DNA from 4 places in the Pseudoalteromonas sp. MEBiC 03607 genome. Region 1 is predicted to be linked to each of the others. Evidence: predicted binding sites of a transcription regulator. Region 1 holds the regulator's gene; each other region holds the start of a gene.
What was found. The regulator sigma-54, encoded in region 1, starts transcription at its own class of promoters, with help from an activator protein. The targets are predictions, from matches to a motif close to GTTGGCACGNNNNTNGNNT.

Region 1 (3,794 bases):
TACCGAGCGATGTTGCCCGCCAGTACAGCCAATTGCGATAGTAAGATAGCTTCGATTGTTACGCTCAAGGTGAGGTAACCATGTTTGCACAAATGTTTGAATTTGCCATGTAAATTTTTGCACTATGCTATGACTTGCAAGGTAATCTTTTACTGGTTGATCTAAGCCTGTGAGTGGCTTTAGGTCTGGCTCCCAGTGTGGATTTGGTAAAAAACGTGCATCAAATACGTAATCGGCTTCTTTAGGAATACCATGTTTAAAGCCAAACGACATAAAGGTGATAATCAGCTTTTTATCTTTTTTACCTAAGATCTTTTCACGAATTGATTCAGCTAACTGATGAACACTCAGGTCGGTGGTATCAATCATAAAATCAGCGCGCGTGATCAGTACATCCAGTAATACTCTTTCTTGCTTAATTGCTAAATCGAGTGGCAGCGAGTCAATCGATAGAGGATGTAAGCGTCGCGTTTCAGAAAAGCGTTTGATCAGAGTTTGGTCATCACTGTCTAAATAGAACAGTGTTGGGTTTGCGAAACCTGGCAGGTATTCAAGAATATCATTAAACTCTTGCTGCTCTTTCGGTAAGTTACGCACATCTATGCTGACTGCTATTTTGTCATAGTTGTCTGAAACGCTACGAACAAGCGAAGGTAATAAGTTGACTGGGATATTATCAACACAGTAGTAACCCAAGTCTTCAAGTACACGTAAAGCGACCGATTTACCTGAGCCTGAGCGACCGCTGATGATAATTAATTCCATTTATGCCTCTGCTGATATGACCTGAAACAGTTCGTGGTCTGTTTTGGCGCTACGTAACTGTTTACAAAACTCTTTATCTTTTAGTCTATCAGCAATTGTCGATAAGGTCTTTAGGTGAAGTTGGCTGTCTCCATCTGGTACGATGAGTGCAACGAAAATATCCACAGGTCGGTTATCAATTGCGTCAAAATTGATTGGGGATTCACTCACTATGACAAATGCCTGTGGTTGCTCTGCACCACTCATGCGGCCATGTGGAATAGCAATGCCACGACCAATACCTGTGCTGCCTAATTTTTCTCTATTGAGTAAGGCATCAAGGACGTCTTGTTGAGATAAATGAGGAAGCTGCTGGTGAGCCAGCTCGCTGATATATTCAAGGATTCTTTTTTTGCTATTAAAAAGGACCGCAGCTTTGCTGCAGTCCTGGTTAGTAAGTGAACTAAGTTTCATAATTTAGTGTCGAGCTAATTTCTCTTTGTGTTTAATGACTTGACGATCTAGTTTATCGATTAGCGAGTCAATGGCTGCATACATATCTTGGTGTGCAGTTGAGGCAAAGAGCTCGCCTCCATTTACATGTAAAGTTGCTTCTGCTTTTTGGCTTAATTTTTCTACATCTAGAATGACATGTACATTATTAATGTGGTCAAAATGCCTTTCTAGTTTTGCAAACTTGCTGTTTACATAGTCTCTTAATGAATCAGTGATTTCTACATGACGACCAGTTAAATTTAGTTGCATAAGCATTTTCCTTCTATGTAAAACGTCTAAATCAAACTCTTACGCTGATTAGACGGAGGTATCGCTAGAGACTCTCGATATTTTGCAATTGTGCGTCTAGCTACTTTAATTCCTTGCTCAGCCAATATATCTGCAATTTTACTATCACTCAATGGTTTAGCTGAGTTTTCTGCAGCGATAAGCTTTTTGATCAAAGCGCGAATTGCTGTTGATGAACACTCACCACCGTTTTCTGTGCTGACATGGCTTGAGAAGAAATATTTCAACTCAAAAATCCCGCGAGGGGTGTGCATGTATTTTTGTGTTGTAACACGTGAAATTGTCGATTCATGCATTTCGACCATTTCTGCGACATCGTTCAGCACCATTGGTTTCATGGCTTCTGGGCCATGTTCAAAAAATGCTTGTTGTTGCTGTACGATACAGTTGGTTACTTTTAAAAGTGTATCGTTACGGCTCTCTAAGCTTTTAATAAACCATTTAGCTTCTTGTAAATGAGAGCGAATAAACTGGCTATCGCTGCTCGATTTTACTGAGCGTGACATAGCTGCATATTGGCTATTCACTCTAATTTTTGGCATACAATCTGGGTTTAGTTCAACGACCCAACGACCTTTAACTTTTTTAACCGATACATCGGGTATAACGTACTCAGACTCTTCGCGAACTATGCTGTCTGCTGGCTTAGGGTTTAAGCTGTGGATCAGCGTCATTACTTCTTTTAGTTCGCTTTCTTTAAGCTTAGTCTTTTTCATCAAAGTGCGATAGTCGCGACTTGCTAATAATTCAATATGCTCAGATAAAACCATTTTAGTTTCAGCTAAATACGGCGTACTGGCATCGAATTGGCGAAGCTGGATACATAAGCACTCTTGTAAGCTACGGGCACCAATCCCTACTGGATCAAACAACTGTATTCTCTTTAAGACCGCTTCGACTTCATCTAGTTCGATTTCTTCTTCATCATTATTTTGATTAAAACTTTCGACTATGTCTTCGCAGCTAACAGTTAAAATACCTGAGTCATCAATTGCCTCTACGATGGCGACAGCGATCGCTTCATCGGTTGGGCTAAATGGTGTGAGTTGTAATTGCCACATAAGGTATTCATGGAGGGTTTCAGTCGATGCACCTTGATAAATTGACTCATCTTCAGGCATTGGACCTGATGATGTTGATGGGGCAGCACTCATGTACTCATCCCATGTCACATCCATGGCTAAATCGTCACTAACGGTGTCTTTGTTAAGGGCATCGCTGCTTTCTTGTTCGTACTCACTCGGCGCTTCTTCGGCCGATGCACTTAGCTGAGTATCATCAGATTCAGCTTTTTGCTCGTTCTTACCAATGTTTTCATCGTTGTAATCTGCTTCTTCCACTTCAAGCAGAGGGTTACTATCAAGTGCTTCTTGAATTTCTTGCTGGAGATCCAATGTACTAAGCTGCAGCAAGCGAATTGCTTGTTGCAGTTGTGGAGTCATTGTAAGTTGCTGGCCCATGCGCAGCTGTAATGATTGCCTCATGTATCCCTAACAATCCTTTTATGTGTTATCGACACCTGTGCAGTCACAGGTAAATTTATATCGATTTATTGTCATTGTTATTTAGTTTAGCAGATGCGCTAGATGGTGGCTTATTGGTTATAGCCTGAATTGCTCACCTAGATACACATCGCGTACGGTTTGGTCAGCTAAAACATGCTCAGGTGTTCCTGATGCAATTAGCTCCCCATGAGAAACAATGTAGGCTTTTTCACAAACATCAAGGGTTTCTCTAACATTATGGTCAGTGATTAATACACCAATACCACGATTTTTTAAGTGTTCAATAATTTTCTTTATATCTAACACTGAAATAGGATCAACACCAGCAAAAGGCTCATCTAACAAGATAAATTTAGGGTTTGCGGCTAATGCCCGAGCAATTTCTACGCGACGACGCTCGCCCCCAGATAAGGCCATACCTTGACTATCACGAATGTGCTGAATACTAAATTCATCAAGTAAGTTGTTGAGTGTTTCTTCTCGGCCTTGTTTATTTAAATCTTTACGCGTTTCTAAAATAGCCATTAGGTTTTGATAAACCGTTAACTTTCTAAAAATAGATGACTCTTGTGGTAGGTAACCAATCCCTAAACGTGCTCGGCTATGCATTGGCAAAAGTGTAATATCATTATCATCAATGCTGATCTTGCCTTTATCGCTGGGTACTAAGCCAACAATCATATAGAAAGTGGTGGTTTTGCCTGCGCCATTTGGGCCAAGCAAACCAACGATACTGCCCGC
Region 2 (3,794 bases), 900 kb from region 1:
CAAGGTTTGCGTGTTTATGGCAACAGCCATGGCATGATTGCAGGTTACCCGCGCACGCGTCATAGCATTAGCACCATGGTGATTGGTAAAGATGGTGAGCAAATGCAGCGCGATTCTGCTTATACCGTAGCGCGACATAAAGATGATTTAAACGATGCTGCAAAAGTAGGCCTCGAAGCGGCAACAGAAACATTGGCTAAGCTGAATAGTCAAAAGCTAGGTACCATGAAAGTGCCAGTTATCTTCAGAGCAGATATTGCCAACTCACTATTCGGTCATTTAGTGTCTGCGATTGGTGGCGGCGCGCTTTACCGTAAATCGAGCTTTTTGCTTGATAGCTTAGGCACAAAAGTATTTAGTGATTGTGTAAATATTTCTGAGCGTCCACATTTATTAAAAGGCTTAGCGTCTTCACCATTCGACTCGGAAGGGTTAAAAACTATCGACCGTGAAATTATTCAAGGTGGTGAGCTTCAAACATATCTATTAGCAAGCTACGCTGCACGTAAACTGTCTATGACACCAACGGGTCATGCTGGTGGTATTCATAACTGGTTAGTTGAGCAAACTCATGCTGACTTAAAAGCACTCTTAAAAACTATGGGCACAGGTTTACTAGTAACCGAGCTTATGGGTCAAGGTGTGAACACTGTAACGGGTGATTACTCACGTGGCGCGGCGGGTTTCTGGGTTGAGAATGGCGAAATCCAATACCCAGTCAGTGAAATCACAATTGCTGGTAACTTAAAAGATATGTTTAAAGCGGTAGTCGGTTTAGGTGGCGATATCGAGCGCCGTGGCGGTATTCAAACCGGCTCTGTATTGATTGAACAAATGCAGGTTGCTGGTAGCTGATTCATCAATAACTACTCAATTTTTAAAGCCTCACGTTTGTGGGGCTTTTTTATTTGAAAAAGTGCTTTACCTGAACTTAACTTGAGGTTTTATCTTGATGGCAGTTTAAAAATAAAAAGGAAAACTACCATGTATTTAGAGCACGTAAACCTTGTTGTTAGTAATGTTGATGCCATGCTGCACTTTTATAAAGCCGCATTCCCACATTGGCGGGTGCGTAGCCAAGGTGATAGCACATGGTCAGGCAAGCCGCGCAAATGGCTGCACTTTGGTGATGATTACCAATATCTTGCACTGAGCGATAACGGTGAAGACGAAAACCGTGATTTAGCAGGGCACCAAGTGGGCCTTGCTCATTTTGCTTATGTGACAAACGATATTAATGCCGTAATTGAACGCTTGGTTGACGCTGGTTATGAAATAGATAAACAGGGTCCAGAAAACCCGTATCGTAAAAATGTATATTTTATCGATCCCGCAGGTTTTGAAGTTGAGTTTGTAGAGTATTTCAGTGATATACCGAGTGAAAGGAATAATGACTTGTAGCTAGAGCAGTCAGCTTTTAGCCGAGCACTAGAAGGTCGAGAAAAATATATGCACAAAGAGAAGAGAATGAGGAAGTGATAATTGTGTTTTTTGTTTTCTCTAAAGCGCAGCGCCTCTTGTCCTCTTTGTGAATTAAAGATCTTTTTCTAACCACAGAGGACACAGAGAGCATAGAGGAAGAGAACTGAGTTTTCTCTTAAGCGAAGCGCCTCTTACCCTCTTTGTGCGATTAGATCTTCGATGTAGGCGTGAAATTTATTTCGCGCGCATTCTAGTAGGTCGTGCTTTAGCGCGTCATTGGTGAAACGTATGCAATATCTTGTCGCCATAAATGACGACCTACATTAACATAATCGCAACTCGCAACTTTTACTACATCTTATTCATCTCTTTCCAACTGGCTTTTAGACTGTTGGCAAAGCTGATGAACTTTTCTTTCATGGTACGTTTAACTGAAATCTCGACTGAGCCTAGCCATACATTACCTTCAATGGTGATGGTTGGGCCTTGGCCTTTATTTAAGGCGACTGATCTGTTCTCTACACTGCCAATAACGCTGAACAGCTTTGATACCACATTGACATGTTCTGGCACATAGATTTCGTCGTTACCTAAAATACAGTTCACGTAAATAGTGACATGTTGGTGCTGGAAAATCGCTTCGCTAAAATCGAGCTCAATTGAACCTAAGCAGTTTGTAAGGTGAATTTCTTTTGGCACTACCCACTGGCCGCTGCGCTCATTTGAACCCAAAATGCTACGAAGCTGCAGACTTTCGTTATCGCTGCTGTGGCCATAATGAGGTTTAAATTGCGCATGCTTTTGCGATTTGTAGTCAATATCAGCTTTTAGCTCTAAGTCAGCAACAAGTTCAACGAGTACTTCGTTGCTGGTGGCTTCCATTGCTTGGTCTAAACGGCGTTCAAATGCTTCAGCTGAAATAACAGCATGACTGTAGTTATAAATGAGTTGATCAATTACTTCTTCTCTTACTTGATCGATTGGGCGATCTTCAAGTTTAACGGCCATGGTAGTTCCCTGTTGTGATTATCAAAGTGATTTTTATGTTATTTGTAATAAAGCAAAGCTTAGGCCAAATTTTATTTTATTATAAATCAATATGTTGTGTTTTGTAGTGTCAACGTTACTTAGTTAAATTAACCACAGATTAATAAAATCAGCAACTAAATGGTTATTTTTGCAACATAGTGAACTTCTTACCGAGCAGCCTGTAAATCTTTACCGAATTGAATATAAATAGTCGCTGAATGAGGGTTTAAGGTATTGAAATTAAACAAATAAATAGTTGGCATCATAGTCGCATTAGTAAAAGTGTCTTAAATCAAAAGGAGAAGATTATGAACACTTTTAACAAATCTATGATTGCCGCTTTAGTAATTGGTGCAACAGCAAGTATGTCAGCTCAGGCAAGCAGTTGGGAAAATGAAAGTAAAGATGCTTGGATTGATGGTAAGGCAGAAACTGTGCTTCTTATGAACACAAACCTTAACAACTTTGACATCAACACTGATGTAACGAATGGCAAGGTTGTACTTACAGGTAAAGTTGATAGTGAATTAGATAAAGAGCTTGCTGAAGAGCTTGTTCTTAGCCTAGATGGCGTTAGCTCTGTTGATAACAAACTAACGGTTGTTAAAAACATGAAGGCTAAGAAAATGAAAGCAGATAAAGCTGATTCAACTGAAAGCGATTTAACAGATGCGAAAATCAGTACTGTAATCACAACACGTTATTTATTTAACTCAGAAGTAGGTGGTACAGACATCGATGTTGATACCGATAACGGTGTAGTAACACTTAAAGGTACCGTTGAGTCTGATGCTGAAAAGCAATTAGCAATCAGTATCGCTGAAAACGCTGAAGACGTTCGCAAAGTAATCGATGAATTAACGATTGTTGCTGAATAACAGCAAGCCTAAATTAGCCCAGCTTTGGCTGGGCTAATAGATTTCAAGGAGTGAGTCATGGATTTAATACGTATTATTTTATCGGTTTTAATTCCACCTCTTGGCGTATTTTTACAGGTAGGTTTAGGTGCGCAGTTCTGGATTAATATTCTTTTAACCTTATTAGGGTACATTCCAGGTTTGATTCATGCTGTGTATATCATCGCTAAGCGATAATTACCTCATTAATCAGCAAGGATGAGTCAGGGAACACAGCAAGGAGCAGCTGTAGGAGTAAAGGACGATAAACCGCAAGGAGTTTACAGTATGGACAATGTAGCACAGCAAAAAGGACAGCAAGGAAGTAACAAAGCGTTATGGAGTAGCGCACAATGGCAACGCTTTATGGATAAAGTGAACGGAGATGACAGCAAGGGATAAGCTCAGGCTTGGAGCCAAACAGGATGAAGCTAGCGTAAGGAGGTG
Region 3 (3,794 bases), 1.3 Mb from region 1:
AATACCCAAACTGAGTATTAGTTGCATCATCACTGCCTACTAAAGAAAACAAACTTTGATTAAATTTTTCTGTCGGCGGTTGGTTTTTAATATGCACTTCCCATCCGCGAGGATTCAAGCCATCTAAAAAAGTACCGTGATAATGACCTTCTGCAGCAAAAATAAATGGGTCCAGTGTATATTTAGGTGCATCAACACTCGCTATATAAGTATTTAATGACACACTCAAAGTGAAGCTAACTTTATTATTAATGTTACAACCCGCTTCAGTTCTGAAAAAACTACAGCTAGAATCTTTACTTGCATAAGCCCATGTATCTGGCATCACAATAAAAATTGCGTCTTCTGTTCCTTCTTCAAGGATCGTATGTGTTTGCTGTTCGCCATTAATGATTAAACTGATTGATGCTTGGTCTATTTGACTGCGTAAAATGCGTTTGTTTATACCACTGGGGCTAGATTGATAAAGGCGAACTGCAAACCCGTTATGAAAAGTAGCACCTATTCCTACAAGGTCTCCTTCTATTTTATAACCAAGCGCTTGTCCATCTTTATCAATCAACTTTGTACGGTAATTCATAACCAAATCATTAAAGTCATAATCACCAGCGAAGGGCCATTGGTCTTCATAAGCCAGAGTTACCCAGCCATTCTCACTTGGGTAAGCAAGACTACCGTAGGTATTAATAGGATAGTCTTCAACTTCTCCGCCTGTAACCCCACCTGTTGCAGTTATTGGATTTGCTTCGCTACCGTCTGTGACCCGAAAACGTGCCCATGTTGCTCCCATAACAGCATTACTTGGTACATCAACAAGAACACTGTTATCCCCTTGATTAAGGCGATATTTACTCACTGTGATTTCGTCTGCATCAAACTGGTAATTTTGGTCCCAATCAAACCAAGCATATAAATAGCCATTATCATTTGGTGATGTGACAATAATTTGGCTTGTTGAGCCGGCAACAAAATCAGTCACAAACTTGACCCCATCGTCAGAGCTATCTACTGATGACTGGAGAAGATCACTGGCAGTGTTTAAGTTTTCTCCATCAACACTTGCGCCGAGATAAACAAGGTTAGATTGGTCTTCATTAGGATCGAACAAGTGTCTTGCACCGCTATCTTCTAACGTTGTTTGATAAGGTCTAGGCGCATCACCAAAATCTATCGAGTTATCTGTAACTTTTACCTCTGCTATAGCACAACGTGCCCCATCATTTTGGTTAGATGTAGGGCCCAACGTAAACACAGACGCAGTTGGTGTATAACCCGACACAGGGCTGATGTTTAAATTAACCCTATGGACTTTACCGCTTCGATTGTTACTAAAATAAAACTGCCCTTGCAAATCAAAGTAAGCTGCGCCATTGGCGCCTGTATCACCTGCAATATCGAGATTTGTAATAAAAACAGGGCCACCATTTTCAACGTTGATCTCATATAAGTCGCCGTTTGATTCAACAGCGTAAAGAAGAGTACTGTGCGGGTGAAATGCAAAGTCATAAATAGAGAGATTCCAGTTAGCAGAGCCTGGAATTAATTCAGCTTGGTATTGTTCATTTTGTGCTGTTAAATTAATGGCGTAAAGGCCAAAGCGTGGATGATATAAGTAATACACAGCCTTGTTTTGCTGCTCATCAACTAAAATATCACCCACATAAAAGTTCGTATCTGGTAAGCCGCTTACATTTAAACGCTCTAACATGTATTGGTTATTTATGCGTACCACACTTTTAGGGGCTTGCTTACTAAAACCATACATATATTGGTCTTGGTAATTAAACCCCACCGCATTAACACTGTCGTTATTAGCTTCGCTTGCAAAATCCATTGCTGCTGCAAGCACTGTCGTTTTCGCAGATACTAAATCAACACCATACATCTGTGCGGGCGAACCCTGAATTAAAAATGCTTTACTTGGACACTGCTCAAATGGTGCTGCACTTACCAAGCCGTTAGCAAGTGCCGCTGTTAAGTAAATGAGTATGTTAATTTTCATAATTACACTCTCCTTTGGGTGTGTAATTACTTTAAGCAGCAACCATTCCAAAAAATAAATTGTCTTTTAACAATGCGTTATAAAAATCTAGCCAATATTATTCGCAAGTTGCGAGAAGAATAATTGCATAATGCAATTCCTTTTAGCTATAAAAGCAAATCATTCCCATTTAAAAGTATGACATGCTAGACTAGTTGGGATTTAAAAAAATAATAAACCCTACTATGAAACTTAAAGCCGCTGCTTTTCTGTATTTTGCCTTATCAATGAACTGTGCTTTTGCATCATCATTGCAAAACCATATTGACGAAGCCAGAGCAATCAGTGATTACCAAAAACGATATGAGTATTTATTAAGTATCGATAAACAACTTTTAGAATCTGCAAGCCTTGCAGAAAGAATCAGTTTTAACGTTAGATTAATTCACGTTCATATACAGCTCGGGCAGTTTCAGCAGGCGCAAACAATAATAGATGAGCTTGAAGCAGGCCCAAAATACAAAAACGACTCCCCTATATACAGCGAGTTGTATCTTGCTAAAGCACGACTGGCCTACAGAAAAAGTGACTTAGAAACCGCAATTTCGTTATCTCAACAAAATGTCGCGCTATTTCAGCGTTTGCAACTTAGCGATTATGAAATTGACGCCGTGGCGAGCCTTGTCAGTGCCTATCATAATGCTGGTGAGTATCAAGCCGCCTTGAACTTGCTTGAGGTTTATATTCACGACAACAATCGCGAATTAACCTTAAAGCAAAAAGAAATGCTCTACCATGGTTACTCACGTAATCTTGAGCAGTTAGACAGGTTAACGCTTGCTCTGGAGTATAAACTAAAACGCCGTGAGCTAGTTCAGCAGATGTCACCGTCTATTTCATTACAAGCAGGCATAACCTATTCGATTGCTCAAAGTTATTTAGATTTAGGCCAATACGAAAAAGCAAAGAGCGAGTTTATTACAGCGCTTAGTTTTGATAGACAAACGGGGTCACTTTCAGATATCGGACATAGCTTAGTTAAGTTATCACAATGCGAATATGGGCTACACAATTACACTAAAGCACTTGAATACGCACAAGATGCTCAGCAAGTATTTGCTAGTTATAACAGCACAAGAAATACCGCTTGGGCTAAGCATAATATTGCAATAAATTTGCTTGAAATTGATAAAGCTGATCAAGCATTAGCAATTGAAAAACAAGTAATCACTGAACTGAAAGAAGACGATCACTTATATACTGATGTGTTACTGACATTAGCAAAACTATACATTGGCTCGACTGAGCTTAAACAAGCTAAACATTATGCACAGCAGGCCTTTCAATTAAGTAATCAAAAAAATAGGCTGCAAAAGCAGATCCTTGCCCTTGAACATCTAATTACAGTTGCACAACAGCAAGCTGATTATCAACAAGCATTGTCGTATCAACGCACTATCACGGAGCTTGAAAAAAACTTTGCCCATAACAACTACAATCAACGTTTAGCGGAGCTGCAAAACTCAATTGCTATTCGCGACCGAGATTTGGCCATTCAAAATTTAAAACTGCAAGACCATGAAAAAAGCCAAGCCATAGCCTCACAGCGTCAAACAATCTTATACAGCATTTTATTATTTAGCTTGCTTTTAGCTGTAATGGGCATCGCATTATTAAGAGTAAAACAAAGAAAACAACTGATTGAACAACGCCGGAATTATCTAGATAAACAAATCAGCCAACGTAGTAAGTTATTATCACAAGTTGCCCACGAACTAAGTGGTCCATTAACCGGGTTGCGCTTACACCTTGA
Region 4 (3,794 bases), 2.3 Mb from region 1:
AACATTCAACAACGTTTTGTCATGACTAAGCCTGCTACATGCAGCTATTAATTCGTTAAAACTAAGGCCATCAGAATGACGTGCAGCATTACGCGGCGCATTCTCTCCTTTGAGGCTGGCGTTAAAATATGGCGGGTTAGTGATGATAACATCAACGGGCTCTGGTGAATCAAATGACTGCACGGCACCTTGATAAAGACGGATATCTGACCACGGGCTATTGGTAAAATTAGCGCGGGCGTCGATACAGGCATCATGATCAATCTCGATCGCCATCACTGTTGCTTGTGGCGCTCGCTGTTTTGCCATTAAGGCCAGCAGCCCTGTTCCAGTCCCTATGTCTAATATACGTGTGGCGTTAGTAAGAGTGGCCCATGCGCCTAACAAAATGCCATCCGTTGACACCTTCATTGCAGCACGAGTTTGCTCCACCGAAAATTGTTTAAACACAAAGCCTGACATTTTTTCACCTTTTCATTCACCACAGCCGCGTTAACGCGTATAATTAGGCCTAATTGTCCTCTATTTACGTCACTCTATGCAATTTTCTGAATTTGATATCGATAACAAGCTGTTAAATGCCATTAATAAAATGGGTTTTGATACACCAACCAGTATTCAACAACAAGCGATCCCTGAAGCGCTAAGAGGCCGCGATATTTTAGCATCTGCGCCAACTGGTACTGGTAAAACAGCCGCTTTTTTGATCCCTGCAATTCAATACTTGCTTGATTTCCCTCGTCGCGATCCTGGCTTTGCTCGCGTGCTGATCATGACACCGACTCGTGAATTGGCTTATCAAATTCATGAACAATGTGAATTACTTGCTGCGCAAACACACCTCAAAATTGGTGTAGTAACCGGCGGTATTAACTACGGGACACATAAAGAAATTTTCGAGAGTAATAACGACATTTTAATTGCCACGCCAGGGCGCTTAATGGAATACCTCGAAACTGAGAATTTCCATGCTGAGAATGTTGAACTGCTTATTCTTGATGAAGCTGATCGCATGCTAGACATGGGTTTTCGTAAAGAAATGCTGCGAATTTGTGACGAAGCACGTAATCGTCGCCAATGTTTCTTATTCTCAGCAACACTTGAAGGCGACAGCGTTGAGTTATTTGCAGAACGAATTTTAAATGACCCTGCATTACTTGAAGCAGAGTCAACCCGAAAAGAGAAAGCTAAAATTCATCAGTGGGTTCATCTAGCTGATGACTATAACCATAAACTAAAAATGTTGGTTGAGATCCTAAACGGTGAAGACATACATAAAGCAATCGTGTTTGTTAAAACCCGTGAACGCTTAGAAACCTTGATTGGTGAGCTTAACAACGAAGGGTTACGCGTTGCATGGCTACGTGGTGAAATGCCACAAGACAAACGCATGAAAGCGATGGAGAACTTTCACTCTGGTCGCAATAATATCTTAGTGGCAACCGATGTTGCTGCACGTGGCATTGATGTCGCCGATATTAGTCATGTTATTAACTTTGATATGCCGCGTACTGCAGATATCTATGTACACCGCATTGGCCGTACTGGCCGCGCTGGCAAAAAAGGGATTGCGATTTCATTTATTGAAGCTCACGATGTGGCTATTCTGGGCAAGGTTGAACGCTACATTGAGCAAAAGCTTAAACGTCGCGTAATTAAAGGTATTGAGCCTCAACACAAAGAAGCAAAGATCCCATCTAAAAAGAAAAAAGATCCTGCAAAGATCAAGGCTAAGAAAAAAGCCAAAGCAAAAGTAAAAAAGAAAAAATAGCTTAATATCTTTACTTGAAAATGCCGAGCTCGTCTCGGCATTTTGCTCTCAGCTGCATGTACTTTTTTACTAATTACTGTGTAATTAGTTCATACCTTTTAACCTATCAAGCATAAAATCACTTTATAATCATAAACTTAAAATTGGAATGATAATTGTAACTGGTTCTGCAACAGAGTCTTCGCGAGGGAATCGTATGAACCGCTTTAAATTAACCGTAGTACTGATCTCATTAAGTTGTTTATTTTTACTAGCTTGTGCGACAAAGGTGAGTGCAAATACCAGTGTTTTAACATCAAGCACATCAGCACAACCTAGATTGCAACAATATGCTTTGCAGAAACTTACCAGCAACCCTAACTTTACTATTTCTAATCTACAGGTGATTGTAGAGGGTGATACGGTTGAGCTTATCGGCTCTACCAAGACAGGATTTCAACGTGCTTTAGCACAAAAGTTTTTGGAGCATAACCGAGGCATCCGAAAAGTTAAAAACAACCTTAAAGTAAGCTCACAAGACGGAACAACACTTTAAGGTTGTCTGCACCTTAGCCTTATTTACCGCTTGCTTGAAGGTTAATAAATTTGGCAAGTTCTTCAGGTTGTCCCATTAGCGCCATAATTTGCTGATTGATTTGCATCATAGACTGACCTTCTGGCAAGTTTGCCGAAACCGAGAATGATGATAAGCCTTGAGCAAAATTAGTAATAGCAGTCTCTAAGTCAGTGCTAACCGGCGCTTGTTGTAACTGCATAGCAACAACCTGCTGGAACTGTTCATGAGTCATACCTTGCGCTTGCAAGAAGCTCTCTACAACCGCTTTTAACTCACCTTCATCTGCAACTGACAGTGAAATACTTCGTGGCTCTAACTGGCTCATGGCCGCCATCATTTTTGATTGCTGCTGCAGTTGCTGCTCTAATGTGAGCTGGCCATTTTGTGTTGAGTTTTGCATCTTGCTGATAGCCAATGACGCTTCCATTAAAGGAGTTGATTTCGCCAACCCTAAATTAAAGTGAACATCGGCCACTTCATTTGCAGTCACGTTAACTGCAAACGCACTATCACCAGAGTCTTTATTGTAATCTAGCGAAGACTTAACGTTATAGCTTGTAGACGCTAATTTGTTGTTGGCGTTTTGCGGTAACTGAGCGAGGAAATCATCACTGAATCGAAAGTTTGTCATCACAAACCCAGTATGAGGTGGAATGCTGTCTTGCTCATAACCTGATACTTCAATCGTATCTATGGTTGCAATAGCTTCATTGCTATCAAGGCTTTGTACTTTGATACCCGAAAGCTCCATGCTGCTATCAAAAACACTCGCTGAAATATCGCTATAAGTAATATCTACACCACTTTGTGTTGATAAAGCACTCAGCTGCTGATCAACCACTGTTTTCACTTCCTGTGTCACAGCATAGTTTGCGTAAGCTACGCCACCGACTGCCGCAGCAACAACCGCCGCAATAATTAACTTCTTCATTTTATTTCCTTTAATTGGTGTAAATTTTTTATCAGTGTATCAAATTGTGTTTAGTTAATTAACGACAGTAATTCATGCACAGTTTTCACTGGGGTAATTTTTGCGCCTAAGCCTTCCATTGATTTATGGTAATTACGATAAGGAATAAAGATTTCAGTAAAGCCATGTTGCGCCGCTTCTTTAACTCGAGGTACGCCACTGTCTATTGGTCTTACATCACCATTTAAACTCAACTCGCCCATAATACAAGTAGTCCGTGGCACCACAAACTCATTCAAACTACTTAAAAGTGCTGTAACTAACGCTAAATCAATGCAGGTTTCTGACTCATCAATTTTTAAACCACCAACTATATTAAAAAACGTATCATGGAAGATTTTTGTTTTAGTGTGTTTTCGTAAAATCCCCGTGAGCATCTTGATACGATTCATGTTTAAACCAACACACACTCGTTGAGGGAATTCAGCTTCGGTTTCTGTGGTTAGACATTGAATTTCGAGTAGTAAGTTACGATTGCCTTTACGAATACAAGTAAT

Region 2: E5N72_RS00440 (LiaF domain-containing protein) is a predicted target of sigma-54. The motif match lies at 2,481-2,499, and genes of this name have one in related genera.
Region 3: E5N72_RS10470 (LruC domain-containing protein) is a predicted target of sigma-54. The motif match lies at 2,036-2,054, and genes of this name have one in related genera.
Region 4: E5N72_RS15120 (BON domain-containing protein) is a predicted target of sigma-54. The motif match lies at 1,914-1,932, and genes of this name have one in related genera.

The regions. Positions count from the first base shown of each region.
Region 1 covers NZ_SRRY01000001.1:1,008,991-1,012,784, forward strand. Annotated here, with positions in the region: gene rapZ (RNase adapter RapZ) at 1-765, opposite strand, end outside; gene ptsN (PTS IIA-like nitrogen regulatory protein PtsN) at 766-1,218, opposite strand; gene hpf (ribosome hibernation promoting factor) at 1,222-1,509, opposite strand; gene E5N72_RS04605 (RNA polymerase factor sigma-54) at 1,536-3,032, opposite strand; gene lptB (LPS export ABC transporter ATP-binding protein) at 3,150-3,794, opposite strand, start outside.
Region 2 covers NZ_SRRY01000001.1:107,184-110,977, reverse strand. Annotated here, with positions in the region: gene pmbA (metalloprotease PmbA) at 1-855, shown strand, start outside; gene E5N72_RS00445 (VOC family protein) at 985-1,401, shown strand; gene E5N72_RS00440 (LiaF domain-containing protein) at 1,774-2,430, opposite strand; gene E5N72_RS00435 (BON domain-containing protein) at 2,760-3,329, shown strand; gene E5N72_RS00430 (YqaE/Pmp3 family membrane protein) at 3,387-3,545, shown strand.
Region 3 covers NZ_SRRY01000001.1:2,273,714-2,277,507, reverse strand. Annotated here, with positions in the region: gene E5N72_RS10470 (LruC domain-containing protein) at 1-2,002, opposite strand, end outside; gene E5N72_RS10465 (ATP-binding protein) at 2,227-3,794, shown strand, end outside.
Region 4 covers NZ_SRRY01000001.1:3,323,535-3,327,328, forward strand. Annotated here, with positions in the region: gene E5N72_RS15110 (methyltransferase) at 1-462, opposite strand, end outside; gene srmB (ATP-dependent RNA helicase SrmB) at 539-1,771, shown strand; gene E5N72_RS15120 (BON domain-containing protein) at 1,968-2,306, shown strand; gene E5N72_RS15125 (hypothetical protein) at 2,326-3,258, opposite strand; gene radA (DNA repair protein RadA) at 3,309-3,794, opposite strand, start outside.